3 regions of the Phytobacter cepae genome follow, and region 3 is predicted to be linked to each of the others. Evidence: predicted binding sites of a transcription regulator. Region 3 holds the regulator's gene; each other region holds the start of a gene.
What was found. The regulator PhoB, encoded in region 3, activates phosphate uptake and scavenging genes when phosphate is short. The targets are predictions, from matches to a motif close to CTGTCATAAAACTGNCNNAT.

Region 1 (10,021 bases), 530 kb from region 3:
GAGCTGGATGCCCGCACGCCTGATAATCTCGAACCGATTGCGCTGAACAACTCGGTACCTGAAGTGCAGGCGGTGGAATCGGCTATCAATCAACTGGTGGAGCGGCTGACGGTGACGCTGGATCGCGAAAGGCTGTTTACCGCCGATGTCGCCCATGAGCTTCGCACCCCGCTTGCCGGGCTACGTCTGCATCTGGAGTTGATGGCCAAAACCCACGATATTCAGGTCGCGCCGCTGATTCAGCGACTCGATCAGATGACCGAAAATATCGCCCAGCTGCTGCAGCTTGCCCGCGTAGGCCAGTCATTTTCAGCGGGAAGCTATCAGCAGGTGATGCTGATGGCGGACGTGGTACTCCCCGTCTGGGGCCAGCTTGACGCCATGCTGGCGGAAAGAGAACAGGTTCTGCTTCTGCCCGAAAGCAATCGGGACGTGGCGGTCGCCGGGGATGCCACGCTGTTGCGCGTGCTGGTGAGAAATCTGGTGGAAAACGCCCACCGTTACAGCCCGACAGGGTCGACAATTCGCCTCTGTATTGAGGACGGAGACGTGCCGGTGCTGGCGGTGGAAGATGAAGGTCCCGGCATTGATGAATCGCGCAGCGGTGAGCTCAGCAAAGCCTTTGTACGCATGGACAGTCGCTATGGTGGGGCCGGTCTGGGGCTCAGTATCGTCACCCGGATTGCCCAGCTTCATGATGCGCAATTTTTCCTGCAAAACAGACAACCCACGCCCGGGGTACGGGCATGGGTGAAATTCAAACCGATTATACGTTAAGCGCGTGCTTAGTAGCTAAGAACCCAGCTGTGACTGAAGGCGATGACAATCGCCATAGACAGCGCAATAGCCAGGTACTGATAGAGTTGTTCTTTTTGCATGGCGGACCCTCCTGAATATGACTGAAGAGGGTATCGGAACAACATTAAGCCAACATTAAGGCCCGTTCACGCATTCGTGACGGGCTTCATATTATGAGACGGCGATAAAAAGTTCCCGCAATTGATGCAGCTTGTCACGACATTTTGCCGCCTCTTCAAATTCAAGATTCTGCGCATGTTGCATCATCTGCCCTTCAATCTCCTGAATTTTTTGCTGCAACGCTTTCGGCGATAACGCCATTTCTGCGGCTTCCGCCTGCGCCGGTGTCCGTGACTTGCCACGCCCTTTGGCTTTGGTTTTCGCCAGATTTTCCCCGAGGCTCAGAATGTCGACCACTTTCTTATTCAGGCCCTGAGGCGTGATGCCATTCTCTTCGTTGTACTTCTGCTGTTTCTCACGGCGACGTTCGGTTTCGTCAATGGCTTTTGCCATCGACGGCGTGATTTTGTCACCGTACAAAATGGCTTTGCCGTTGATGTTTCGCGCCGCACGGCCAATGGTCTGAATCAGCGAACGCTCAGAACGCAGGAAGCCCTCTTTATCGGCGTCAAGAATCGCTACCAGGGAGACTTCTGGCATATCCAGCCCCTCACGCAGCAAGTTGATGCCGACCAACACGTCAAACTCGCCCAGGCGCAAATCGCGAATAATTTCCATACGTTCGACGGTATCGATATCGGAGTGAAGATAACGCACCTTCTCGCCATGCTCTTCCAGATACTCGGTTAAATCTTCCGCCATCCGTTTGGTTAAGGTGGTCACCAGAACGCGCTCGTTGATGGTGGAACGCTTGCGGATTTCCGAAAGCAGATCGTCAACCTGGGTCGCCACCGGGCGCACTTCAATAATGGGATCAAGCAGGCCCGTAGGACGCACCACCTGGTCAATGACGTCTTCACCTGATTTTTCCAGCTCATATTTACCGGGTGTGGCTGAAACATAGATGGTCTGCGGCGCCAGAGCTTCAAACTCTTCAAAGCGCAGCGGACGGTTGTCCAGTGCGGACGGCAGGCGGAAGCCGTACTCCACCAGCGTCTCTTTACGCGCCCTGTCGCCTTTGAACATACCGCCAATTTGCGGGATGGTGACGTGGGACTCGTCAATCACCAGCAGGCCATCGGCGGGCAGGTAATCAAACAGCGTCGGCGGTGCTTCACCCGGCCCTCGCCCGGAGAGGTAGCGCGAATAGTTTTCAATGCCCGAGCAGTAGCCCAGCTCGTTCATCATCTCCAGATCGAACTGGGTACGCTGGGTCAGCCGCTGCTCTTCCAGAAGCTTGTTGTTGTCCATCAGCGATTTACGCCGCACCGCCAGCTCGTCTTTAATCTCTTCCATCGCCTGCACAATACGTTCACGCGGGGTAACGTAGTGAGTTTTAGGGTAGACGGTAAAGCGCGGAATCACGGACTCCACATGACCCGTTAGCGGGTCGAACAATGACAGTCGCTCCACCTCTTCATCAAACAGCTCCACACGCAGCGCAATGTCATCAGACTCCGCCGGGAAGATGTCAATCACTTCGCCGCGCACACGGAAGGTGCCGCGCTGAAAAGCCTGATCGTTGCGGGTATATTGTAGCTCCGCCAGCCGACGCAGAATGGCGCGCTGATCGATAATCATGCCGTTAGTCAGATGCAGCATCATCTTCAGGTACAAATCCGGGTCACCCAGACCGTAAATGGCAGAGACAGAGGCCACCACAATTACGTCCCGGCGCTCAAGCAGGGCTTTGGTGGCCGACAGACGCATCTGCTCAATGTGCTCGTTTACCGAGGCATCTTTCTCAATGAAGGTATCTGAACTCGGCACATAGGCTTCCGGCTGATAGTAGTCGTAATACGAAACAAAATACTCCACCGCGTTTTCCGGGAAAAACTCTTTCATTTCGCCGTACAGCTGAGCGGCAAGCGTCTTATTCGGTGCCAGAACCATCGTTGGACGCTGCAGATCTGCAATCACATTGGCGACGGTGAATGTTTTACCCGAACCGGTCACACCCAGCAGGGTCTGATGCGCCAGCCCATCTTCCAGGCCTTCTTTGAGGCGGCGAATAGCCTCGGGCTGATCGCCAGAAGGGCGAAAAGCGGAATGCAGTTTTATCGGTTTACTCATGACAGCGACCTGATGAAGGAGTGAGCGGGGAGGAAAGTAATTTTAACCATCGCGACGAGATTTGCCAATCATTAATACTGGATGTAAAAACAGTGGCGCAAACAGGAATCTGTACTAGCAGGCAGGTTTACCGGGTTTGCTCACCGTAACCTGTTCAAGGACGGCACAAAATAGCTGCCCATGCGGGTTATCCCCAGAACATTTCGTTTTTTAACATTTGTCAAGGGAGGTGATGAAAGTTTTGTGGCAGCGGGTGACACTTTTCTTACAGCCATTGCTTTTATTTAATTAGCTGAAAATAAACAACTTTTGCAAAAAGCCGCGTTTCGCATCAATTCAGGCGCAAGCCGCGTATTTACTCGCTTGTCGCACTTTTTCTAACTCTAATGCACAAGGTTATCCACAGGAATAGTGGATAACTCATTCCAGGCCATATGCACCGCCAGCCCACAGATTGTTAACAACTGCGGATTTCCGGCTCGGAAAAAATTTTTATCGCTTATTTTTGCAAAATTATGCCTAACGAAACGGAGAAGTGCGGTGCGATCGTGCTCACATTTACCCATTCTGATGCACCATAAGCCATCATCCACGGCACCGACAATGTGCAGGATTTTTCGGTAGTTTTCACTGCATCTGGTTTTCCCCCTCACTTTGTTCGGCGGACTCTGAAAACGAGACTTTTTTGTGATATTGGCAAGCCATTTGCACATTTAACAGAACCGCAAAGCGAGAAAGGAGCAGGTTATGTTGAGTTTGCGTTCAGTGAACCAATTTTATGGTAGTCAGCACACCTTGTGGAACGTTGACCTCGATTTACATCCCGGCAGCTGTACGTCGGTAATTGGTCTGCCCGGCATGGGAAAAACGACGCTCATCAACTGCATTATCGGTGTGATACCCGTCGAGAGTGGCAGTATGGTGTGGCAGGACACCAGCGGCCCCCCGCAGAACATGCTGCCGTTACAGGCTGAACATCGCAGCGCGATGGGGATTGGCTATGTTCCTCAGGACAGGCGGCTCTTCTCCCAGCTTTCGGTGGAAGAGAATCTGCACATAGCTCTGCTGGCAGGCTCCGCCCCCCGCAATGCCGTCAGCAGCGAGATATATGACCTGTTTCCCGATCTTTATGCGTTCCGTCAGAGTAAAGCGGCAGGGTTATCGGAAGATAATCAGTATCAACTGGCGATGGCGCGAGCGGTGATAACCCGCCCGCGATTGCTGATACTCGACGAACCGACCCGGGGTCAGGGCCAGGCATTTATTCATAAGCTCGGCAACATTATCGTCCGCCTGAATCAGGATTTGGGTATGACCTTCCTGCTGGCTGAACAACATTTGAATTTTATTCGTCGGGTCACCGATCGTTTCTGTTTGCTACATCGCGGACGCAATGTCGCCCAGGGAGACGTCAGGCAACTGGATGACGGACTTCTGGCGCACTGGATGACGCCGGAGTCAGTACGTTGAGATTGAGATAATGACCGTTATTTGCCTCATCCGGCGCGTGTGAAAGCCAGGGGATCTCCCCAATCATCGGGGCTTTAATCACGCGCCGCAGGGTCGCAATGTACTCTTGATGACGACGCCCCGGTGGCTGAACGTCATTTGCAATCCATCCCGCCAGCGTTAATCCAGCCTGTTCAATCGCCAGTGCCGTCAGTATCGCGTGGTTGATACAACCCAGCTTCACGCCCACCACCAGAATAACCGGCAGCTGCTCAGTGACCACCCAATCTGCAAAGGTAAAATGGTCTGCTAACGGCGTAAACCAGCCTCCTGCCCCTTCCACCAGCACCCATTGGGCCTGTGCTTCCAGATGACGCAGCCCGTCAGACATCCCTTGCGCTAAAATGGGCGTGCCGGTTGCGGCGCTGACGATGTGTGGCGAGGTCGGCTCCGCAAAGGTCCAGGGATTCACCACGTTATAGGGTAGCGACACAGTGCTGTTGCGCTGAAGCGCCAGGGCATCGCTGTTGCGCAGTCCCTCAGCGGTCATTTCACTGCCCGACGCCACAGGTTTGTAGCCTGCAGTGCGCCATCCCAACTGAGCGGCGGCCTGGAGCAGCGCGCAGCTGGCGACGGTTTTCCCCACTTCGGTGTCTGTCCCGGTAACGAAATAACGTTCAGTCACGACTGATAATTCCCCAAAATAGTTGATAACTGAGCGGGCACATCCCGTTCTGTTGTGGCCACGCGTGCTGAAGTTGCTGCAATTTTCCACGCGTTAATCCTGAGGTGCGCCCGGCATGCAGATGCGTCGCCCCAATGCCTTTCAGAGAGCGCATTGCGCCCGCCGCATCATCAAAATACAAGGTGAGGGTCTCCACGCCGGCCTGATACCGCCAGCCCGCCAGCGCGGCGCCAATCTGCGCTGCCGATAAAAACCGGTTGGCATGGGGTGCAGTATCCACCGCCCGCCAGGCCTGACTCAGCTCCGGTAACGACCCCTGTACGAGAGTCGTGAAAGCAATGTGCCCACCGGGACGGACGACCCGATAGAGTTCATGTAAAGCCTGGGGCAGCGAGTCGCACCACTGGACGGCCAGGTTGCTCCACGCCAGACAAAACGCGTCGTCCGGCAGCGGCATGGCTTCAATATCACCCTGCACATAGTGATGCGCCGCCTGCTGCTGGCGTGCCTCACTCAACATGCTGGCGCTGAGATCTAACGCGGTGACCAGCGCCCCTCGCTGCTGCCAGTGGTGCCCCATCGCGCCCGGACCACATCCGGCGTCCAGCACATGACGTGCAGAAACGTCCCCCAGCCGTGCCAGCAGTAATTCCGCGCTTTGCCGCTGCAACCCGTCGTGCTGCCGGTAATGCTGTGCCGCGCGACCAAAGGCATGGGCCACTGCCTGCTTATTCACGGGCGTCATTGAGCACCTCCAGCAACTGGCTGATATCGGCAGGCTCATGGGCCGCAGTCAGGGTAAGTCGAAGTCGGGCCGTACCCGCAGGCACGGTGGGCGGACGAATCGCGGTCACCCAGCATCCCCGCTCGCGCAGGGTAGCAGCCAGTGTCAGCGCCCGGCTATTCTCGCCGACGATGAGCGGCTGGATGGCACTGTGAGATGCGGTCAGTTGCGCCTCCAGTAACGCTGCCCCGGCACGAAACTGCGCCACCCGGGCGGCGAGCTTTTCACGGCGTTCGTCCCCTTCTGCACCCCGAATCACATTAAGTGATGCCAGGAGTGCCACCGCCTGCGCCGGTGGCATCGCGGTGCTGTAAATCAGGTGGCGGGCAAACTGCACGAAGTAATTGGCGACAGACTCGCGGCATAGCACCGCCGCCCCGCTCAGTCCCACGCCTTTGCCAAAGGTGACAATCAGAATATCTGGCGTGACCTGTTGCGCATGGCAACTGCCGCGCCCCTCTTGCCCCCAGACGCCAATACCGTGCGCATCGTCGACCAGCAACCAGCCGTTGGCTTTCTGCGTGGCCGCATGCAGGTCGGCCAGCGGGGCCGCGTCACCGTCCATACTGAAAATGCCTTCGGTGACGACCAGTTGCTCACCGGCTATCGGTTTTGCCAGCAGGGTTGCCAGGTGCGCAGCGTCGTTATGCTGGAATCGGCGTAACTGTGCCGGGCTGAGATCCGCCGCCTCCAGTAACGAGGCGTGACTGAGCCTGTCGGCCACAATGCGGTCCTCTTTTGCCATCAGGGCGGCGATCACCGCCTGGTTGGCGGCAAAGCCGGAAATAAACAGCAGCGCACGCGGGTAGCCCAACCAGTTAGCCAGCGCCTCTTCAAGCTCGCCGTGCGCCGCGGTGTACCCACTCACATGCCCCGAGCCGCCACTGCCCACCCCGTATTGTTCTGCCCCCTGTTGCCAGGCACGAATCACCGCCGGGTGCTGGCTGAGCCCCAGATAGTCATTGCTGGAAAAGTTAAGGTAACGGCGCTCACCCTGCACCAGCCAGCGCCCCGCGCCCTGGGTTACGCACTGACGGCGACGAAAGGTGTTGTTTTCTCGACGGGACGCAAGAGCCCTGTCGATGCGCTGCTGCCAGCTCATGCGGTGGCCGCGTTGTAATACTGGTCGGTGTCAGCGTGCAACAGTTGCTGCTCCAGCTGATGTTGCTGTTCGTTATCGCCCGTCTGCACCTCCGTCTGCTGAGGATTCAGCCCCAGTTTACGGAACAGCTGAACGTCTTTGTCCTCTTCCGGGTTTGGCGTGGTCAACAGTTTGCAGCCGTAGAAAATAGAGTTAGCCCCGGCCATAAAGCACATCGCCTGCGTCTGCTCGTTCATCTGTTCACGCCCGGCAGAGAGACGCACATGGGAGGTTGGCATCATGATGCGCGCTACCGCGATGGTGCGGATAAAATCGAAGGCGTCGACGTCTTCGGTTTCAGCGAGCGGCGTTCCCTTTACCTTCACCAGCATGTTGATCGGCACACTTTCCGGCGGAACAGGCAGATTAGCCAGTTGCAGCAGCAATCCGGCGCGGTCTTTAACCGTCTCGCCCAACCCGACGATACCGCCAGAACAGACTTTAATCCCCGCATCACGCACTTTTCCCAACGTATCGAGTCGCTCCTGATAGCTGCGAGTGGTGATGATGTTGCCGTAGAATTCCGGCGAGGTGTCGAGGTTATGGTTGTAGTAATCCAGCCCGGCAGTGGCGAGACGCTGGGCCTGGGTTTCGCTAAGTGTACCGAGCGTCATACAGGCTTCCAGGCCCATGGCTTTTACCCCTTCGACCATCTGCTCCAGGTAGGGCATATCGCGATCGTGCGGGTTTTTCCAGGCCGCCCCCATGCAGAAGCGCGTTGATCCGGCATTTTTGGCTTTGCGTGCAGAGTCCAGAACCTGATCCACCTCCATCAGGCGTTCGGCTTCCAGCCCGGTCTTATAGCGGGCACTCTGCGGGCAGTATTTACAGTCTTCCGGGCAGGCACCGGTTTTGATCGACAACAACGTACTGACCTGCACCTGACGTGGGTCGAAGTGTTGACGGTGCACGGTCTGCGCCTCGAACAGTAATTCAAGAAAGGGTTTTTGAAACAGTTCAGTGACCTGCGACAGTGTCCAGCGTGGGTGGTGAGCCATGGGGCTTCTCCAAAGGGTGTTGTTAAGTCTCGTTTCGGGTTATGATCGTAAACCTAAATGTTTTCAATTTGGTTTACAAGTCGATTATGACAACGGACGATCTCACCTTTGACCAGCGCCATATCTGGCACCCGTACACTTCCATGACCTCGCCTCTGCCCGTTTACCCGGTGGCATCGGCCCACGGCTGTGAACTCATTCTTGAGAGCGGCGAACGGCTGATCGACGGCATGTCCTCCTGGTGGGCGGCGATCCACGGCTATAACCATCCGGCGCTGAATGTCGCGATGAAAGCGCAGATTGACAGCATGTCCCACGTGATGTTCGGCGGCATTACCCATGCGCCAGCCGTTGCGCTGTGCCGCAAGCTGGTGGCGATGACGCCGGATAATCTGGAGTGTGTATTTCTTGCCGACTCCGGTTCGGTGGCCGTGGAAGTCGCGATGAAGATGGTGTTGCAGTACTGGCAGGCGAAAGGCGATCCGCGTCAGCGTTTTCTGACCTTCCGTAACGGCTACCACGGTGACACCTTTGGGGCGATGTCAGTCTGCGATCCCGATAATTCCATGCATAGCCTCTGGCAGGGTTATCTTCCTGAGAACCTGTTTGCCCCCGCGCCGCAAAGCCGTTTCGACGGTGAATGGGATGAGCACGATATGGTCGGTTTCGCCCGCCTGATGGCCGCCCATCGCCATGACATCGCCGCCGTGATCCTGGAGCCTATCGTGCAGGGGGCGGGCGGGATGCGCATGTATCATCCTGAATGGCTCAAACGCATCCGTAAGATGTGTGACCGCGAGGGCATCTTGCTGATTGCCGATGAAATCGCCACCGGCTTTGGCCGCACCGGCAAGCTATTTGCCTGTGAGCACGCCGGCATTGCCCCGGATATTCTCTGTCTCGGTAAGGCCCTGACTGGCGGCACGATGACCCTCTCGGCCACCCTGACCACCCGCCACGTCGCCGGGACCATCAGCGACGGCGAAGCGGGATGCTTCATGCACGGCCCTACTTTTATGGGCAACCCGCTGGCCTGTGCCGCCGCAACCGCCAGCCTGAGCCTTCTGGAGAGCGGCGAATGGCAAACGCAGGTTGCGGCTATCGAAACGCAGTTACGTGAAGCCCTCGCCCCTGCACGCGCGAGTGAATACGTTGCTGACGTGCGCGTATTGGGTGCCATAGGGGTGATTGAGACCACAAGAACGGTAAACATGGCGGCATTACAACGCTTCTTTGTCGAGCAGGGTGTGTGGATCCGTCCCTTCGGGCGACTCATCTATTTGATGCCGCCGTACACTATCTCCCCCGACCAGCTCACACGCTTAACGGACGCGGTCAACGCGGCGGTGACGCGTGATGCGCTGTTTACCCCCTGAGATAAACGTGACCGAACAAGGATGGGCTACACTCTTTTGCGATTACAACGACATCCGGAGGTAACATGAAACTGGTCAGCCAGGATTTTCGCGACGGTGAAAAACTGCCCCACCGCCATGTCTTTAACGGCATGGGCTATGATGGCGATAATATCTCTCCCCACCTCGCGTGGGACGATGTTCCTGCCAACACCAAAAGCTTTGTGGTCACCTGTTATGATCCCGATGCGCCGACGGGTTCAGGCTGGTGGCACTGGGTCGTGGTGAATTTGCCCGCCGATACCCGCGTTTTGCAACAGGGGGCTGGCTCCTCACTGAGTATATTGCCTGAGGGAGCCTTACAGACCCGAACCGATTTTGGTAAAGCCGGTTATGGCGGTGCCGCGCCGCCAAAAGGGGAAACCCATCGTTATGTTTTTACCGTCTTTGCGCTGGATGTGCCCGCCATTGAGGTCGATGAGGATGCCAGCGGCGCAATGGTCGGCTTTAACGTCCATTTCCATACGCTGGCGAGCGCCTCCATGACCGCGTTCTTTAGCTAAAAATCGCTGATTTGAAGCCGATTTGCACAATCGGCTTCCCGTTTCGCTCAACTTA
Region 2 (10,021 bases), 1.1 Mb from region 3:
TTTTCTCATCGTCCTTGTAGCGCTGTAATTCCTTTTTCGTTTCGCTGAGATCTTTCTCCAGCGCCGCCAGGCGCTGTTCGATAGTCAGGTTTTCTGTCGCAGCCACAGCAGGTGTAACGGAGTATAAAAATGATGATGCCAGAATTAAGGGTATTGTTTTTTTCATGGTTTCCATCCAACCATTTTTTGAATAAAAAAAAACCTGAACCCGCACGTAACAATACGTGCGGGTTCAGGTTTTGCCTGTCTAATGCAGTAACAATCCTGTGCTGGATATCGCAATGCGGCGGCGCACTTTTCCGTGCCCCAAAAACAAAAAAACCCGGCACCTCCGTTAAAGAGATGTCAGGTTTAGCCCGCAACGCGGTAGCAATCCAGTTTCAGCCCACAACATAGCGATTTTTAATCCGCCAGCAATGAGCAAAAGAACAAACTGTGATTCACCGCGAATTTTTTGCCCGTCTTACATTCGCGACATAGCCTTAAGTGTTATGTCAGAGAGCAAAATCACTCTTTAGGGTCATGGCCCGCAAGCAATTTGTCCAGTTCATCGCCGCCCACGTGACGGAAGTCCTGGCCTTTCACGAAGTAGAAGATGTATTCGCAGATGTTCTGGCAGCGGTCGCCAATACGCTCGATGGAACGTGCGCAAAAAAGGGCAGTCAACACGCTGGGAATCGTGCGTGGATCTTCCATCATGTAGGTCATCAGCTGACGCACGATGCCTTCATATTCCTGATCCACTTTCTTGTCTTCACGGTAGATACGCACCGCTTCGTCAAGATCCATACGCGCAAACGCATCCAGCACATCATGCAGCATCTGTACGGTATGGCGGCCCAGAGACTCGAGGCTGACCAGCAACGGCTGATGCTGAGAAGAGAATTTCTCCAGCGCCGTGCGGCAGATTTTATCCGCCACGTCGCCAATACGTTCCAGCTCAGCGATGGTCTTGATAATCGCCATCACCAGGCGCAAGTCGCTGGCGGTCGGCTGACGCTTTGCAATGATGCGTACGCAGGCTTCATCGATGGCGACTTCCATCATATTGACCTGCTTATCACCTTCGACAACGCGCTGCGCCAGCTCGCTGTCCTGGTTGTGCATGGCGGTAATCGCATCAGAAAGCTGCTGCTCTACCATCCCACCCATGGTCATGACCTGAGTGCGGATACTTTCCAGCTCAGCGTTAAACTGGCCAGAAATGTGTTTATTAAGGTTAAGGTTGTCCATCGTTCCTCCAGATGCCCAAAAGATTTCTGGCTGTAGCAAGGCGGCAACTGCGCGAATCCCCGGAAACGTAGATGACTACGTGACCGGAGTGAGCAAAGACAGCCAACGCGGGTACGGCCTGAAAGATGAAGGGCATATCAACCGTAGCGGCCAGTAATATAATCTTCGGTTTGTTTCTTCTTCGGCTTCGTGAACAGATCATCAGTATTACTGAACTCAATCAACTCGCCGAGGTACATAAACGCTGTGTGATCGGAGCAACGCGCAGCCTGCTGCATGTTGTGGGTAACAATCACAACGGTGTAATCCTGCTTAAGCTCAGTAATCAGCTCTTCAATACGACCCGTTGAGATCGGATCCAGTGCAGAACAAGGCTCATCCAGCAGCAACACTTCCGGGCGAATAGCGATACCGCGCGCGATGCACAGACGCTGCTGCTGACCACCAGAGAGAGAGTAACCACTCTGGTGCAACTTATCTTTGGTTTCATTCCACAATGCGGCCTTGGTCAATGCCCACTGCACACGTTCGTCCATATCCGGACGAGAAAGCTTTTCAAACAAACGCACACCAAAGGCGATGTTGTCATAAATCGACATCGGGAACGGCGTGGGTTTCTGGAATACCATCCCGACTTTCGCGCGCAGCAGGGCGATATCCTGGGTGTTAGTGAGGATGTTATCCCCATCCAGCAGGATCTCACCTTCCGCTCGCTGTTCCGGGTACAGCTCATACATTTTGTTGAACGTACGCAGCAGGGTGGATTTACCGCAGCCTGATGGCCCGATGAATGCCGTGACCTGATTTTTAGCAATATCCAGGCTGATGTTCTTCAGGGCATGGAATTTACCGTAATAGAAGTTCAAATCACGAACCTGAATTTTGTCCGGCGTTGTCTCAACCATACTCATTAGTCTCTTTCCTCAATCAGCACCGCTTACGCCGTGCCGCAAAAATTAGTGTTTCTTGTTCGCGAAAACGACGCGCGCCAGAATATTCAACAACAGCACACACAACGTAATCAGCAACACACCAGCCCAGGCCAGTTGTTGCCACTCAGCAAACGGGCTCATGGCGAATTTGAAGATGGTGACCGGCAGGTTGGCGATAGGCTGCATCATGTCGGTACTCCAGAACTGATTCGAGAGCGCAGTAAACAGCAGCGGGGCTGTTTCACCTGCAATACGCGCAATCGCCAGCAGAACACCGGTCAGAATGCCGGAAACCGAGGCTTTAAGCGTAATCGCAGAAATCATCTTCCACTTCGGCGTTCCCAGCGCGTAGGCCGCTTCACGCAGGCTGTCCGGTACCAGTTTCAGCATGTTTTCAGTGGTACGAATCACGATAGGAACCTGCAGCAACGCCAGTGCAATCACGCCAGCCCAGCCAGAGAAGTGCTGCATCTGCATCACCACAATGGTGTAGACAAAGAGGCCGACAACGATAGACGGGGCAGAAAGCAGAATATCGTTAATGAAGCGAATCACTTCAGCGAGCCAGGATTTACGCCCGTATTCAGCAAGGTAAATACCTGCCAGGATGCCCAATGGCGTACCGAAAGCGGTGGCCCAGAAAATCAGTAATCCACTGCCTGCCAGGGCATTAGCCAGCCCCCCGCCCGCCGTGTTCGGCGGCGGCGTCATTTCGGTGAAGAGCGCAAGGGACATACCGTCAAAACCGCGTGTCACGGTCGACATCAGGATCCAGATAAGCCAGAACAAACCGAATGCCATCGTCGCCATGGAGAGCGTAAGCGCAATACGGTTTTTCGCACGGCGTTTTGCCTGCATCTTACGGCGGGATTCTGCCAGTTCAGTTGAGGCTTGCATTTCGAGCGTAGCCATTAGCGTGCCCCCTCATTTTTCGCCAGACGCATGATCATCACTTTTGAGATTGCCAGCACGATAAAGGTAATCACGAACAGGATCAGACCCAGTTCCATCAGGGCGGCAACATGCAGTCCGGACTCCGCTTCAGCGAACTCATTCGCCAGTGCGGAAGTAATACTGTTACCCGGCATAAACAGCGATGCGCTGTCGAGCTGGTAGGTGTTACCGATGATGAAGGTTACCGCCATGGTTTCACCTAACGCACGGCCCAGCCCCAACATCACACCACCAATCACACCGTTTTTGGTGAACGGCAGAACGATACGCCAGATAACTTCCCAGGTGGTGCAGCCAATGCCATAGGCTGACTCTTTCATCATCACTGGGGTTTGTTCAAATACATCGCGCATAACGGAAGCGATGTAAGGAATAATCATGATAGCGAGGATCACGCCTGCAGCCAGAATCCCAATACCGAACGCCGGACCGGAAAACAGTGCGCCAACAAAAGGAATCGCTGACATCACATTGCCGACCGGTTCCTGGAAATATTTGGCAAACAGCGGCGCAAAGATGAACAACCCCCACATGCCGTAAACAATACTGGGAATCGCTGCCAGTAGCTCAATCGCAATCCCTAACGGGCGCTTCAGCCAGCCAGGCGCCAGTTCAGTCAGAAACAGAGCGATACCGAAACTGACCGGGACAGCGATCAGCAGGGCGATAAAAGAGGTGACCAGCGTGCCGTAAATCGGCACCAGCGCACCAAAAATTTCGTTCGGCGCATCCCACTCTTTTGTCCAAAGGAAGGAGAATCCAAATTTCTGAATACTCGGCCAGGAGGAGAAAATCAGAGACACAATAATGCCGCCGAGCAGCAATAGCACAATCAGCGCAGCCAGTTTTACCAGCGCGCTGAATATCATGTCACCTTTTTTGCCCGGGGGGCTAAAAGCCGGCTTGGTTGCAGCCATAAATCACTCTTTAAGGTTGGGCCAGAAAGCGCGCATTCTATCGTGCTTTCTGGCTAACGTAATGCCATACCCTAACCCATTCGAGTCGCAGCCAACACGGCAGCGACTCGACGTAAGTCGGATATTTAGTACAGCGCTTTACCGCTGCTGTCCTTCACGCTGGTTTTCCATGCGGCACGAACCTGCTCAACCACGCTTTCTGGCAGCGTTGCGTAGTCCAGTTCGTTAGCTTGTTTGCCACCGTTTTTGTAAGCCCAGTCGAAGAATTTCAGGACTTCAGCACCCTGCTCAGGGTTTTTCTGCTCTTTATGCACCAGGATGAAGGTGGTGGAGGTAATTGGCCACACATCTGCACCTTTCTGGTTGGTCAGGTCCTGTGCGAAGGATTTGCTCCAGTCGATGTTTTTCGTCGCGTTGGAGAAGCTTTCTTCAGTTGGAGAGACCGGTTTGCCATCAGCAGACAGCAGCTTGGTGTAGGTCAAATTGTTCTGCTTAGCGTAAGCATATTCAACATAACCAATGGAGCCCGGCAGACGCTGTACAAATGCAGCGATACCGTCGTTACCTTTACCGCCCAGACCGGTCGGCCAGTTAACGGTAGAACCCGCACCGATAGAGGATTTCCATTCTTCGTTCACTTTCGCCAGATAGCTGGTGAATACGAAGGATGTGCCTGAACCATCAGCACGACGAACAACCGCGATGTTCTGAGCCGGCAGTTTTTTGCCCGGGTTCAGCTTAGCGATGGCTGCGTCATCCCATTTTTTGATTTTGCCAAGGTAAATGTCACCCAGGGTTTTGCCATCCAGCACCAGCTCACCGGACTTGAAACCTTCCAGGTTAACGGCCAGCACAACGCCACCGATAACGGTAGGGAACTGGAACAGACCTTCCTGAGCCAGCTTATCGTCAGCCAGAGGAGCATCTGAAGCACCGAAATCAACGGTGTTAGCAATGATCTGTTTTACGCCGCCAGAAGAACCGATACCCTGGTAGTTTACTTTGCTACCGTTTTCTTTCTGGTAGGTATCAGCCCATTTGGCATACACCGGCGCAGGGAAAGTTGCACCCGCACCCGTCAGACTTGCAGCGGCGTTAACTGCAAAAGCACTCAGAGAAAAGGTCGCGGCGACAACAGTTGCGACAGTGGTACGCATAACGTTCATAATGTCTCCTGCAAGGAATCGTAAATCGTTGTTTAGTGGCTACGATGAGCAAAATAGGACACTTTGATGACAGTTATATGCAAGGATTGTTACTGTTTGATGACAATGACCATGAAAGTCGATATGTGATTAAAAATCGCTGTCGCATCATGAAGATGCTTATTTTGATGACCGTGAGTTTTCAGTAAGATTTTACTTTTATGACAATAAAAAAATAGTCGAAGCGGTGAGAATGTCATCTTTTTACGCTTAAAAAAGAGACACCACTGGGGCGCAGAGAGTAAAAAAAAACGCCCCGACTGGCGGGGCGTGTGAACACTTACTCGACCGTCACAGATTTGGCGAGATTACGTGGCTGATCCACGTCTGTGCCTTTAATCAGCGCAACGTGATAAGCCAGTAACTGTAGCGGTACGGTGTAGAAAATGGGTGCAATCACCTCATCAACATGCGGCATCTCAATGATGTGCATATTGTCGTTGCTGGTAAAGCCAGCATCTTTATCGGCGAAGACATACAACACGCCGCCACGCGCACGCACTTCTTCAATATTGGACTTCAGTTTTTCCAGCAATTCGTTGTTCGGCGCGATAACGATAACCGGCATATCATCATCAATCAGCGCCAGAGGGCCATGTTTCAGTTCACCTGCCGCATAAGCTTCCGCGTGAATGTACGAAATCTCTTTCAGCTTCAGCGCACCTTCCAGTGCAATCGGGTACTGATCGCCACGGCCAAGGAACAGCGCGTGATGCTTGTCGGAGAAATCTTCTGCCAGCTGCGCGATGCGCTTATCCTGCGACAGCATTTGCTCAATACGGCTCGGCAGCGTCTGCAAACCGTGAACGATTTCATGCTCAATGGCGGCATCCAGCCCTTTCAGATGGCTCAGTTTCGCCACCAGCATCAGCAGCACGGTTAACTGGGTGGTGAAGGCTTTGGTGGACGCCACGCCAATTTCCGTACCGGCATTGGTCATGATGGCAAGATCGGATTCGCGCACCAGTGAAGAGCCCGGTACGTTACAAATGGCCAGCGATCCCAGATAGCCCAGCTCTTTGGATAAACGCAGGCCTGCCAGGGTATCTGCCGTTTCACCAGACTGAGAAAGGGTGATCATCAGGCTGTTACGACGCACTGCGGATTTGCGGTAGCGGAACTCAGAAGCGATTTCCACGTCGCACGGAACCCCCGCCAACGACTCAAACCAGTAACGGGAAACCATACCGGAGTTATAGGACGTTCCGCAGGCGATGATCTGGATGTGCTCGACCTTGCTCAATAGCTCATTGGCCTGCGCACCCAGCTCGCTTAAATCCACTTCACCATGGCTGATGCGCCCGGAGAGGGTGTTTTTAATCGCGTTCGGCTGCTCATAAATCTCTTTCTGCATGTAATGACGGTATGTACCTTTGTCACCCGCGTCATATTGCAGATTGGATTCGATCTCTTCACGTTTGACCGGTGCGCCGGCATTATCAAATACCGTCACGCTACGACGGGTCACTTCTGCGATATCGCCCTCTTCAAGGAAGATAAAGCGACGTGTTACCGGCAGCAGCGCCAGTTGATCGGAAGCAATAAAGTTCTCGCCCATGCCCAGTCCGATAACCATCGGGCTGCCGGAACGGGCAGCCAGCAGGGTACTTGGATCGCGGGAATCCATGATTACCGTACCGTATGCCCCACGCAGTTGTGGAATAGTACGCAGCACTGCTTCACGCAGCGAACCGCCCTGCTCCAGCTCCCAGTGCACCAGGTGAGCAATCACTTCAGTGTCGGTTTCAGAGACGAATGTGTAACCACGTGCTTTCAACGCTTCACGCAGCGGTTCGTGGTTTTCAATGATGCCGTTATGGACCACAACGATGTGGTCAGACACATGCGGGTGTGCGTTGCCTTCAGACGGTTCGCCGTGCGTCGCCCAGCGAGTGTGCGCAATACCTGTTCCACCGTGCAGCGGATGCTCTTCTGCAGCCTGAGCCAGCATCTGCACTTTACCGAGACGGCGCAGACGGGTCATATGACCTTCTGCATCCACCACTGCCAGACCGGCAGAGTCGTAGCCACGGTATTCCAGACGACGTAATCCTTCGAGAAGGATTTCAGCAATATCACGCTGCGCAACTGCGCCAACAATTCCACACATAGTTAGATTTCCTGATTATGGCGTTATGCCATGCGTTGTCGGTCAACCTGTATGCCTGTTTCCAGGCGCCCCGAGCCTTGTAGAGAGTGGGGTTATTTTTATGGTACTGCCAGCGGGCGGAGGATTATGTTATCCCCTCATCCCTGATTTGCCTGATAAGCGTTACCGCTGTCCGGCAAAAGAATCATTTTTTCTTTATGGGCCGTTGCCAGCCCGCTTTTTGCACCTGCGGCACCCGGCTTAATACCAGCTCGTTCTGGGCGACATTACGGGTCACCGTGGTGCCCGCAGCAATGGTGGCGCCATTGCCGACGCTGACAGGCGCGACCAGTTGGCTATCAGAGCCCACAAAGACATCATCGCCAATAATGGTTTTATGCTTGTTGGCACCGTCATAGTTACAGGTAATCGTACCCGCACCAATATTCACGTTATCGCCAATTTCAGCATCACCCAGGTAGGTCAGATGGCCTGCTTTGGAGCCTTTGCCCAGACGCGCTTTCTTGATTTCAACGAAATTGCCGACATGTGCGCCTTCGAGTAACTCAGCACCAGGGCGTAAATGCGCGAAGGGTCCGATGGTACACGCCGCTTCCAGATGCGCATCCTCAACAACACTGTAGGGACTGATTTCACAATCGTCACCGATGACGCTGTTTTTGATAATGCAGCCTGCGCCAATTTTAACGCGATGACCAAGCGTTACCTCTCCCTCAAGGATCACGTTAGCATCGATTTCAACATCGCGCCCATGGGACAAGGTGCCACGCAGATCGAAGCGTGCCGGGTCACGCAACATGACGCCTGCCAGCAGCAGTTTATCGGCCTGCTCGGTAAGATAAACACGTTCAAGGCGGGAAAGCTGCAGACGATTGTTTACGCCTTCCACTTCGCTCAGGCGCTCAGGATGAACGGCCGCAATGGCATTTCCTTCCTGATAAGCCGACGCGATGATGTCGGTGATGTAATATTCACCCTGCGCATTATTGTTGGTGAGCTTAGCGAGCCAGCGCTTCAAATCGCCGCCGTTGGCAATCAGAATGCCGGTGTTGATTTCCTGAATCCTGAGCTGCTCTTCACTGGCATCTTTCTGCTCAACAATGCCACTGACCTTGCCATTTTCACGCGTGATACGACCATAACCGGTGGGATCGTCGAGCTTCACCGTCAGCAGACCAATCCCCCCCTGCGGCTTCGCCTCACGCAGGCGCGTCAGCGTTGCGGCTGAAATCAATGGCACATCGCCGTAAAGCATCAGGATGTCTTCATCATCGGTAAAGAAAGGAGCGGCCTGCTGCATGGCGTGCCCGGTACCGAGCTGCTCGGCCTGTAATACCCAGTTGAGCTTGTCGTCAGACAGCGTCTGTTTCAACAGATCGCCGCCGTGACCATAAACCAGATGCACATTGCTGGCACCAAGATTGTTTGCCACATCAATCACATGCTGAACCATCGCTTTCCCGGCAAGGGTGTGCAGCACCTTCGGAAGATCGGAATACATGCGAGTGCCTTTGCCAGCGGCAAGGATCACCACACTCATTTTCGTGTTCAACATACGCGTCCTGACTGTAATTTGAGTGGAATTTTTACCGTTTCACGTTGAAAGTTCTACATTTTTTTCGACGCGAATTGGTTTGAGGATGAAGTGCTCAACCCACCTCATCGGAAGGTAATTTAGGGCATATTATCGGGTAATACACACATAATTATTTCGAAAACATAAGACGAATGTGTGGAAAATATTCACAGTACGCTGTTTTTATTATTCTTTTTAATCCTGAATAAAGCATCACTGGAAAGTATGAAATGCGCGATAACAGACATAAAAAAAGCCAGCCTGATAATCAGACTGGCTTTTTGACGTTAAGCCGGTGTTACATCGCTTTTTTGGTCAACTCGATAACGCGCAGTTTAGCGATCGCTTTGGCCAGTTCCGCAGACGCCTGAGCGTAATCCACGTCACCGTGAGAGCTCTTAATGTGCTCTTCAGCCTTACGTTTAGCTTCCAGGGCTCGCGCTTCATCGAGATCCTGGCCGCGAATTGCGGTATCAGCCAGAACGGTCGTGCTGCCAGGCTGCACTTCAAGAATGCCGCCGGACAGATAGATAAACTCTTCATGACCGTGCTGTTTAACGATGCGAATCATACCAGGCTTAATGGCGGTGAGCAGCGGGGCGTGGCCCGGGTAAATACCCAGTTCACCTTCGCTACCCGTTACCTGGATTTTTTCGACCAGACCAGAGAACATCTGTTTCTCTGCGCTGACGACGTCCAGGTGGTAAGTCATAGCCATATCACCCTCCGATTAAGGCGTTAAAGTTTTTTGGCTTTTTCCACGGCTTCGTCGATAGAACCGACCATGTAGAACGCCTGCTCTGGCAGGTGATCGTATTCGCCTTCCATGATGCCTTTAAAGCCACGGATGGTGTCTTTCAGGGAGACGTATTTGCCCGGAGAACCGGTGAATACTTCTGCCACGAAGAACGGCTGGGACAGGAAGCGCTGAATCTTACGCGCACGTGCTACCACCAGTTTATCTTCTTCAGACAGCTCATCCATACCGAGGATGGCGATGATGTCTTTCAGTTCCTGGTAACGTTGCAGCAGGGACTGTACGCCACGCGCGGTGTCGTAGTGTTCCTGGCCAACAACCAGTGGATCCAGCTGAC
Region 3 (10,021 bases):
TTTTTATTTTGGGCACAGTATCAGCAAGAATAAGATTGTTTTTTTAAATTAGCTGATAAGATTAATTATATCGCCTCTTATCTTTGGCTGGCAAAGCCAGCTTTCACTAAAAATTATATTCTAATCTTTTTTGTAAGATGACGTTAATGTCTGTCTGTAACTGATTTTTCGGAATCTGCTCTTGTTTAATTTGGCTTTTAACAGTAACACATCATTATTTTGTACGATTTATCATCTGTTTTTAGTATCGGGTGTTTAATATTTATTTGCAAAATAAAATATTATCAGCATAAGTATTTCCGCTTTTTGACAGTCAGAAATAACCCGCGTATTAATCCCCACAGGTTTATGATCGTGCGAAAAGGAGTCTATGGTGATACGTAAATGGATATTACTGGCATGTTTGTTATCAAATGTAGCCGTCGCTGCGGGATTGACATGTACGGGGACCACACAGGTTGGTGGAGATTATAGATTACCCAATGCAGGAAGGAATATTACCCCACCCAACACCGGTAATGCGGGCACAATTAATGGCCCGGGTTATACCTGCACGACGACCACCTGCGTCGTTTTATTTACGGCTAAAACCAGACCAGGCTATGGAACGATTCCCGGCGCGAATAAAAACATGACAGAGTCCTGTACCGGTTCGTGGAAAACAGGTTATGCCGTAAAGGATGTCCCCGCAGGCACAGTTTATACGTCTCCAGACGGCTACCCCATATATCCCACAACAATTAAAGGTATTGGCGTTTCTTTTAACGAATCATCTGCGGGATCGTACTTATCATATCGTCGTTGGCCTGACGTAGCGTGGGTGTTTAACAACCGTGGGCAAATTGATACCTGGGTAGATATTAGAGTATGGAAAACCCCTGAATTTACTCAGCCTGGTAATCTTGACTTTACAGGCCCCGTGTTTATGCAGGTGCTAAGTCCACAAAATGCTGGAGATACAATTTCCAGTTGCCCAAATAATACTGCGGATGGGAAATTAGATGACCGCACCTGCGTCTGGCTAAGTCGTATATTAAAAGGCAGCATTGATTTTCAGTCAGGGACGTGCAATATGGTCAGTGCCTCGCGTACTGTTACAATGGGTAAATATGCTTCGAATATAGGGAAATCCCCGTGGCAGGATGCCAGTTTTAAATTACAGTGCCCGGTGGCATACGGCTATAATAGTGGCGTTTCAAACTCATATAATCAATATAATGCTGACGGCGGTTCCCTGACGGCCAATCAGACCAAAAACAACAGCGTTAAAATCCAGGTGGTGCCTTACACCACAGTAATTAATGCAGCTCAAGGGGTTTTCTCCCTGGATGCAGGCGGTGCCGAAGGCTATGGCATTCAACTGGCGTGGGGCATGCCCGGTGAACAAACCACTTCAGACACGCCAACCAAACCTGTGGCTTTTGGTTCGCGAATTCTGGCAAGCTCGCTCAACAGCAACTTTAAAAATGGCCCCTACACGTTGGGCGGAACAGCGCTGGCAACGGGAGCCGACGGTACCATCCGGATGTCTGCCCGCTATATTCGCACGACCGGCACGGTTCAGCCCGGGCCTGCTAACGGTAAAGTGGAAATTATTGCTGCCTATGAATAAGGTACAGTCCCGGCGTTGATGCTCTCGCCGGGCCCTGCTTACTTATCTACCGCAAAAACGTTATCCAGCTTGCTGTAGCCAAGACCATTAATCTTCCGCACTTTTATCTGCACCGGGATCCGCTCTTTCATCGCCTCAACGTGACTGATAACGCCAATGGTCTTGCCGGTAGCGTTCAGCGCATCCAGGGCGTCCAGCGCAGTATCCAGCGTTTCGCTGTCGAGCGTGCCAAAACCTTCATCAAGGAACAGTGAATCGATACGGGTTTTATGACTGACCAGGTCCGAGAGCGCCAGGGCCAGCGCAAGGCTGACGAGGAAGCTTTCCCCGCCGGAAAGCGTACGGGTATCGCGCACTGCGTCCGCCTGCCAGGTATCCACCACTTCAAGCTCCAGCGCTTCACTGGCCTTACGCTTAAGCAGGTAGCGCCCGTGCAGACGATTGAGCTGATTGTTTGCCAGCCAGACCAGATTATCGAGCGTCAGCCCCTGGGCGAATTTACGGAATTTATCGCCGTCGCGGGAGCCAATCAGCTGGGAAAGATGACCCCAGTCATCGCAGCGTACCGCAGCGTGTTCTATCTCCCTCATCAGAACCTGCTGGCGCTGGCGGTTTTCCGCATCCTGCTTCAGTTGCTGACGGAACTCTCCCTGACGGGTGGTATTGTCGCGGATCTGACTTGCCAGAAGGGTAAGCGCCTCCTGAGCGCTCTGTGCCGTAACACTTTCATCCATCACAACAGGTGGTTCGGCGATATGGGCATTCAGCGTTTGCTCAGCATTGGTCACTAAGGTCAGTGCCTGCTGGCACGCACTTTCCAGTTGTTGGCGCAGCTGTTCAAGGCGCAGGCGCTCTGCGTCATTGAGCAGCGCATCCTGAAATGCCTGCTGGTCGGTAAACTCGCTTTCTGCCAGCGCATCGGCAAACTGTTTCTCCAGCAGCGTCAGGCGTTCGGCTTCTACGGTAAGCTGTTGTTGCAGGGTTTGCCACTGACTTTGCAGTGAGACGCAGTCGTTATGCACCTGTTGCCAGTTGTCCAGTTTGACGGGCGTCTCATCAGCAAAATCGGGGTCATCCGGCAGGGTATCAATAATCGGTGAAAGGCGGGCAATGCTGTCATGCAGGGCGGTAAAGGCCGTCTGCTTTTCCTGCCACTGTTCTGCTTCCTGGGTGCGGGCAGCCAGCCAGGCAGTTTCTTCCCCCTCTGGCGGAACGGTGAGTTCCAGTGGCGCAAGCAGAGAAGCGAGATGGGCGCGACGGGCCTCTGCCGCCTGCTGATACTGTTCCACCTGCTGGCGCAGCTCATCGATTTGGTGTTGCAGCGTCTGCCGCTGGCTTAGCTGATAGAGCTGATGTTCATAGGCATCCTGCGCCGCCTGCCAGCTGGTGAGGTCGTGCTGTGGTTGCATGTTGATGCACAAGGCTTCACATAACGTGGCCCACTCCTGGCGCAACGTTTGCTCATCCTGAGAGAGGATTTTAGCTTCACGCTCTTCTTTCTCATACCGTTCCGCCAGCCCTTTCAGACGCTCGCTAAGGGCGACACCGTCCTCTTTTATCTTGCTGACCTCAAGCTCGAGCGCATCGCGACGAGCCTGATTCACGCCCGGAACAATAGCCTGATACTCGGCAATCGCCGGGTGCGAGGTTGAACCACAAAGTGGGCAGGGGTGGTCAGGCTCAAGCCGGGCGCGTTCACTCTCCAGGCTGTGAATGCGTTCTTCAAGTTTGCAGACGGTACGAATTTCCGTCAGCAACTGATTTTTTTCTTTATATTGTGCGCGCCTTAGCGTCAGTTCATCGTCGCGCTTTTTCCGTTCTGCTTCGAGTTCAACCAGACTTTGCTGGCGCTGAGCGAGGTGCTTTTGCAGCGGCGCAAAACGGGCGTGCAGCGCGTGCAGTTTCTGGCGCAACGGACGATGCTGCGCGCTTAAGGCCATCGCCGCCTCGACCTCTGCCGGGGTCATGTCCAGCGAAACCGCCTGCAGTCCGCGCAGCTTAAGCACGTTTTGCTCGATGCGGGTCTGCAATGACTGCCAGGGTTTTTTATCCTCTACCTGCTGGTTGAGCATGGCGCGCCAGCCGGCCAGTTCGCTTTGCCAGCGCTGGAAGCGGGCGTTATCGGCAAGCCAGGTCTTAAGCGTGACCTCCGAGGCCAGGAGCTGCGCATGCTGACTCAGGGCGCTGGCGCGAATGCACGCACGCAGCGTGCGCCTGTCATGTAAGCGAGTATTCACTTCTTCATTCTGCCGATGGCTGCTCTGCCACAGCGTGCGTTGCTCTTGCAGACGCTCCCAGAGTGGACGAAGCGCCAGGGCGGGTTGGGCACGACTGAGCAGCGCGAGCTGGGGCTGGGCATCATTTTGCGCCTGAACGGCACGCTGACTTGCCGCCTGCGCGTGCTGGAGGGCGAGACGCAACTCCTGGCTGCGATTCAGCCAGTTGAGCTGCGTTTGTGCGGTCTGCTGTCGGGTCAGCAGGCGCTGTTCCTCGTCAGTGAGTACCTGCAAACCTGCGGTGAGGGCCGTGCGCTGATCGTCATTGAGCAGCACTACGCCTTCTGCCTGAGCCTGGCATTTTTCCAGCGCCGTGCGGGCGATTTTATGTTTTTCAAACACCTCGGCAGAAATCTGTCCGTAGATCTCGGTGCCGGTCAGCTCTTCCAGCAGTTCCGCGCGCTCTTTGGGTTTAGCATTCAGAAAGGCGGCAAACTGGCCCTGTGAGAGCAGCATTGAACGGGTGAAGCGCCCATAGTCCAGCCCCGTCAGCGAGGCGGTAAGTTCGAGCTTATCTTTGACTTTATCCGCCAGAATTTTGCCGTCAGCACACTGCGCAAGTTCAACGCGCGGGACCTGCAAATTCCCGTCGGGCTGGTTTCGGGCGCGGGTCTGGCTCCAGAAGGCGCGATAGGCAATGCCTTTAACTTCGAATTCGACCTCTGCCAGGCAATCGGCCGTGTCACGGGTCATCAAATCATTTTGCGACTGCGAGACGTTATTCAGGCGCGGTGTTTCATGGTAAAGCGCGAGGCAGATGGCATCCAGCAGGGTGGTTTTACCCGCGCCGGTCGCCCCGGTAATGGCAAACAGACCGTTGCTGGCAAAAGGTTCGGCGGTAAAATCTATCTTCCATTCCCCTTTCAGGGAGTTGAGGTTTTTCAGGCGCAGGCTGAGAATTTTCATGCGTCGTGCTCCTGGTGCAGGCCGTGCAGTGTTTCTGCAAAGAGCGCCTCTAATCTGGCCTGTTGTGTCTCATCCAGTTCTTCCTGGGCCAGACGGCGCGCGAAGACCTCCTCCACGCTTAATTCGCTGAGGGTTTCACGGCGCTCACCGGCAAGAATGCGTTCACGTTGCTCCCGGCTGCGGCGAACCAGCAACACTTCTACCGGCAGTTCGGCGGTCAGCAACTGAATTTTCCGCTGCATATCGCTGAGGTAGTCGTCGGTGGCTATTTCGATATCCAGCCAGACGGGGCGCGCAGCATCATGATGCCGCCACTGTTCAAGCTGTTCGCGAATGGCCGTCAGGTCGCCTTTAATGACCCCTAATTGCTGGGTAACAGGCACTTCCAGTGCCGTCACGTCGGCCAGCTTTCCCGCGTCAAAGGTCACTAAATTGACATATTTACTTTTGCCGGTTTCATCAAAGCTCAGGGCGATGGGCGAGCCGCAGTAGCGAATATGTTCCTGACCGCCAATCTTCTGCGGACGGTGAATATGGCCCAGCGCGATATAATCGGCGGACGGGAAATTCTGCGCCGGGAAGGCGTCCAGGGTGCCGATATAAATCTCGCGTACGGCATCACTTTTACTGGCGCCTACCGTCGTGAGGTGACCGCTGGCGATGATAGGTAAGGTCTGTTCGCCGCGGAGTGTGCAGGCGGCATCATGCTGTTGCTGGTAGTAGTCGGTGATGGCGCCTAACAGATGCTGCTGCTTTTGCTGCCCGGAAAGCCCGGCCTGGCTGGTCACAATGTCGCGCGGACGTAAAAACGGTACCGGGCAGAACACCGCGCCTGGCGAGCCATCGCGCAACGGTAAATAGAAAGGGGCGCTTCCCGCGCTGGCGACGACGGTGGTTTTCAGCCAGGCCAGAATATCTTTTGATTCATTGAGTGTGGCGACGGAGTCGTGATTCCCGGCCAGCACAACCAGATGACAGCCGGTGTTTTGTAACTTCACGACAAACCGGTTATAGAGTTCGCGCGCGTAGCTGGGGGGCGAACCGGTATCAAAGATGTCGCCCGCGACAATGATCGCGTCAACCTGATGTTCTTCAGCCGTGGTCAGTAGCCAGGAGAGAAAAGCGTCGTGCTCGGCGGCACGGCTCTTGCTGTAAAAGTTCTGACCGAGGTGCCAGTCCGATGTATGAATGATGCGCATAGCGGTTCCATGGCAAAAAAGCGTAAACGGGATTATAACATTCAAGAGCCTATGAGCCGCCAGCGAAAGCGCTTAGCCGCTGTCATATAACGGAATGATGCGTCATCTGTTGGTCATTTGTTTCATAAATCTGTCACAAAAGTGACGCATACTGGCGCCGCGGTTGACTGATGACTTTAATTAAACAGGGCAAATTATGGCAAGACGCATTCTGGTCGTAGAAGATGAAGCTCCCATTCGTGAAATGGTGTGTTTCGTGCTTGAGCAAAACGGCTTTCAACCTGTCGAAGCGGAAGATTATGACAGCGCGGTGAACCAACTGAATGAACCCTGGCCCGATCTGATTTTACTGGACTGGATGTTGCCAGGCGGCTCTGGTATCCAGTTTATTAAGCACCTCAAACGTGAAGCCATGACTCGGGAAATCCCGGTGATGATGCTGACGGCTCGCGGTGAAGAAGAAGATCGTGTGCGCGGCCTTGAAACCGGTGCAGACGATTACATCACTAAACCTTTCTCCCCTAAAGAGCTGGTTGCGCGAATCAAAGCGGTTATGCGTCGCATCTCGCCTATGGCGGTAGAAGAGGTCATTGAGATGCAGGGGCTGAGCCTCGACCCAAGCTCTCATCGGGTGATGACCGGCGAGAATCCGCTGGACATGGGGCCGACGGAGTTTAAGCTGTTGCACTTCTTCATGACGCACCCGGAACGCGTCTACAGCCGTGAACAGCTGCTTAACCACGTCTGGGGAACCAATGTCTATGTAGAAGATCGCACGGTCGACGTGCATATTCGCCGCTTGCGTAAAGCACTGGAAACCAGCGGCCACGATCGTATGGTACAGACAGTTCGCGGCACGGGTTATCGCTTCTCAACCCGTTTCTGAAATCTGACAGGAGTGTGACGCGTGCTGGAACGGCTGTCATGGAAAAGGCTGGTACTCGAACTCATCCTATGTTGTCTACCTGCTGCACTGCTTGGCATATTCTTTGGTTACCTGCCGTGGTTTTTGCTGGCGGCAGTCACCGGACTACTGGCCTGGCATTTCTGGAATTTAATGCGTCTTTCCTGGTGGCTATGGGTCGATAAAAGCATGACCCCGCCCCCTGGCACCGGCAGTTGGGAACCGCTGCTTTACGGCCTGCACCAGATGCAGATGCGCAATAAAAAGCGTCGTCGCGAACTGGGCAATCTCATTAAGCGTTTTCGCAGCGGTGCGGAATCCTTGCCGGATGCCGTTGTGCTCACTACGGAAGAGGGGGCTATTTTCTGGTGTAACGGACTGGCACAACAGCTTCTCAATCTGCGCTGGCCGGACGATAACGGCCAAAACATCCTCAACCTGCTGCGCTACCCCGAATTTACCCGTTACTACAAAGCGCGAAACTTTGATCGCCCGTTGAATCTGGTGCTGAACAATGGGCGTCATCTTGAGATGCGCATGATGCCTTACAGCGAGCAGCAGTTGCTGATGGTGGCGCGTGACGTCACGCAAATGCACCAGCTTGAAGGGGCGCGACGTAACTTCTTTGCCAACGTCAGCCATGAACTTCGCACGCCGTTAACGGTATTGCAGGGCTACCTGGAGATGATGCAGGAACAGACGCTGGAGGGGCTACCGCGTGAGAAAGCGTTACATACCATGCGAGAACAAACATCGCGCATGGAAGGGCTGGTGAAGCAGCTCCTGACGCTCTCTAAAATCGAAGCCGCACCCATCACGCCGCCGAATGAAATCATTGATGTGCCGATGATGCTTCGGGTGGTGGAGAGAGAAGCGCAAACCTTAAGTCACAATAAGCACGAACTGGAGTTTGTGGTGGATGGTGCGCTAAAAGTGCTGGGCAATGAGGAGCAACTGCGCAGTGCGATTTCGAACCTGGTCTACAACGCCGTCAACCATACGCCCGCCGGGACGCACATCACCGTGCAGTGGCAGCGTGTGGCACAGGGTGTGCAGTTCAGCGTTGAGGATAACGGGCCTGGGATTTCAGCAGAGCACATTCCGCGTCTGACAGAACGTTTCTACCGCGTGGACAAAGCCCGCTCCCGCCAGACCGGGGGCAGTGGCCTGGGCCTGGCGATAGTTAAACACGCGGTGAATCACCATGACAGCAAGCTGGAAATCCAGAGTACACCGGGTAAAGGCACCCGCTTTAGCTTTATGTTGCCCGAAAGACTGATGGTGAAACACGCAAGCTGACACCCTGGGTGTCAGCTTTTCTTTCCAATTCTGTCAGAACCTCTCTTTTTTGACCCCGCTTTACATCCATTCATCGACAGAATATGGCTTTGCTGCTTTTTTGTTCGCATGATTAGCCATCCGTTTTTCTTATATACAGCATCATCCTCTGGTGTTTTTTTTAGATCTGGCATATCCATCTGGTTTTACGATCCCTTATTGCCTTTAAACGTTATAAGCGTTTAAATTGCGCCCCGTAGGTCGTCAGACCCACTGTATTTGCGTGGTAAATCGAAAAACTATTCTCCGCCACGCGAAGAGGGAAGTATTTCCCGCTTCGTTTCAGGACCTTGCCGCTGTAATGTTCCGCACGACAAGGCGAAAATTTCAACATTTGCATCACCACATCCACAGGCTGTAAACGTTTATGACCCATCATTTAAAACCACGAGACATTGTTGCTCTGGGCTTTATGACCTTTGCGCTGTTCGTCGGCGCAGGCAATATCATTTTCCCTCCCATGGTCGGTTTGCAGGCAGGCGAGCACGTCTGGACCGCATCCATTGGCTTTTTAATCACCGCCGTTGGCCTGCCGGTGCTCACCGTTGTCGCTCTGGCGAAAGTGGGCGGCGGGGTGGACAGCCTCAGTACGCCAATCGGTAAAGTCGCCGGCGTTCTACTGGCGACGGTCTGTTACCTGGCCGTTGGGCCGCTGTTTGCCACACCGCGTACGGCGACCGTCTCTTTTGAAGTGGGCATCGCTCCATTGACCGGCGAAGGCTCTCTGCCGCTGTTGATTTATAGCGTCATCTACTTTGCGTTAGTGATTCTGGTGTCGCTCTATCCGGGTAAACTGCTGGATACCGTGGGTAACTTCCTGGCGCCGCTGAAAATTATTGCGCTGGTGATTCTCTCTGTGGCGGCGATTGTCTGGCCAGCAGGTCCCATCAGCCATGCGATGGATGCCTACCAGCACGCGGCCTTCTCTAACGGCTTCGTTAATGGTTACCTGACAATGGATACCCTGGGCGCGATGGTGTTCGGTATTGTCATTGTTAACGCCGCCCGTTCCCGCGGTGTGACCGAAGCGCGTCTGCTGACCCGCTATACCGTCTGGGCTGGCCTGATGGCGGGCGTGGGTCTGACGCTACTTTACCTGGCGCTGTTCCGCCTGGGTTCAGATAGCTCTTCTTTGGTGGATCAGTCTGCTAACGGCGCAGCCATTCTGCATGCCTATGTTGCGCACACCTTTGGTGGTGCCGGCAGCTTCCTGCTGGCAGCGTTAATTTTCATCGCCTGCCTGGTGACGGCGGTTGGCCTCACCTGCGCCTGTGCTGAGTTCTTCGCGCAGTACCTGCCGCTCTCGTACCGTGCGCTGGTGTTTATTCTCGGTATCTTCTCCATGGCGGTGTCGAATCTGGGTCTGAGCCACCTGATTCAGATCTCCATTCCTGTTCTGACAATGATCTATCCGCCGTGTATCGCCCTGGTCGTGTTGAGCTTCACCCGCTCGTGGTGGCATAATTCGTCCCGCGTGATTGCACCGCCCATGTTTATCAGCCTGCTGTTCGGCGTGCTGGACGGTATTAAAGCCTCTGCGTTTAGCGATGTGCTGCCGGCCTGGACTCAGCGTCTGCCGCTGGCGGAGCAAGGTCTGGCCTGGTTGATGCCAACGCTGGTGATGGTGATTCTGGCTGCTGGCTGGGATCGCGCTGCCGGGCGTCAGGTGGCCTCCAGCGCACACTAAGTAGTGTGAAATGGTTTGCTAACCACGGGACTTATGGTCCCGTGGTTTTTTTGTTTTTTTGAATCCTGGAACGGGGAACGATGGAAAGTACGAACAAAC

Region 1: uvrB (excinuclease ABC subunit UvrB) is a predicted target of PhoB. The motif match lies at 3,222-3,241, and genes of this name have one in related genera.
Region 2: pstS (phosphate ABC transporter substrate-binding protein PstS) is a predicted target of PhoB. The motif match lies at 5,256-5,275, and genes of this name have one in related genera.

Annotation. Positions count from the first base shown of each region.
Region 1 is NZ_CM135107.1:3,490,462-3,500,482, forward strand. Features, by position in the region: gene pmrB (two-component system sensor histidine kinase PmrB) at 1-777, shown strand, start outside; gene uvrB (excinuclease ABC subunit UvrB) at 970-2,991, opposite strand; gene ACUY4Q_RS16385 (ABC transporter ATP-binding protein) at 3,739-4,461, shown strand; gene bioD (dethiobiotin synthase) at 4,403-5,125, opposite strand; gene bioC (malonyl-ACP O-methyltransferase BioC) at 5,118-5,870, opposite strand; gene bioF (8-amino-7-oxononanoate synthase) at 5,854-7,011, opposite strand; gene bioB (biotin synthase BioB) at 7,008-8,048, opposite strand; gene bioA (adenosylmethionine--8-amino-7-oxononanoate transaminase) at 8,135-9,424, shown strand; gene ACUY4Q_RS16415 (kinase inhibitor) at 9,490-9,966, shown strand.
Region 2 is NZ_CM135107.1:5,137,633-5,147,653, reverse strand. Features, by position in the region: partial or broken gene ACUY4Q_RS24120 (carbohydrate porin) at 1-94, opposite strand, end outside; gene phoU (phosphate signaling complex protein PhoU) at 508-1,233, opposite strand; gene pstB (phosphate ABC transporter ATP-binding protein PstB) at 1,371-2,144, opposite strand; gene pstA (phosphate ABC transporter permease PstA) at 2,190-3,077, opposite strand; gene pstC (phosphate ABC transporter permease PstC) at 3,077-4,036, opposite strand; gene pstS (phosphate ABC transporter substrate-binding protein PstS) at 4,162-5,202, opposite strand; gene glmS (glutamine--fructose-6-phosphate transaminase (isomerizing)) at 5,522-7,351, opposite strand; gene glmU (bifunctional UDP-N-acetylglucosamine diphosphorylase/glucosamine-1-phosphate N-acetyltransferase GlmU) at 7,536-8,906, opposite strand; gene ACUY4Q_RS24080 (F0F1 ATP synthase subunit epsilon) at 9,226-9,645, opposite strand; gene atpD (F0F1 ATP synthase subunit beta) at 9,666-10,021, opposite strand, start outside.
Region 3 is NZ_CM135107.1:4,017,729-4,027,749, reverse strand. Features, by position in the region: gene ACUY4Q_RS19000 (fimbrial protein) at 371-1,612, shown strand; gene sbcC (exonuclease subunit SbcC) at 1,651-4,794, opposite strand; gene sbcD (exonuclease subunit SbcD) at 4,791-5,993, opposite strand; gene phoB (phosphate response regulator transcription factor PhoB) at 6,190-6,879, shown strand; gene phoR (phosphate regulon sensor histidine kinase PhoR) at 6,901-8,196, shown strand; gene brnQ (branched-chain amino acid transporter carrier protein BrnQ) at 8,603-9,922, shown strand; gene proY (proline-specific permease ProY) at 10,003-10,021, shown strand, end outside.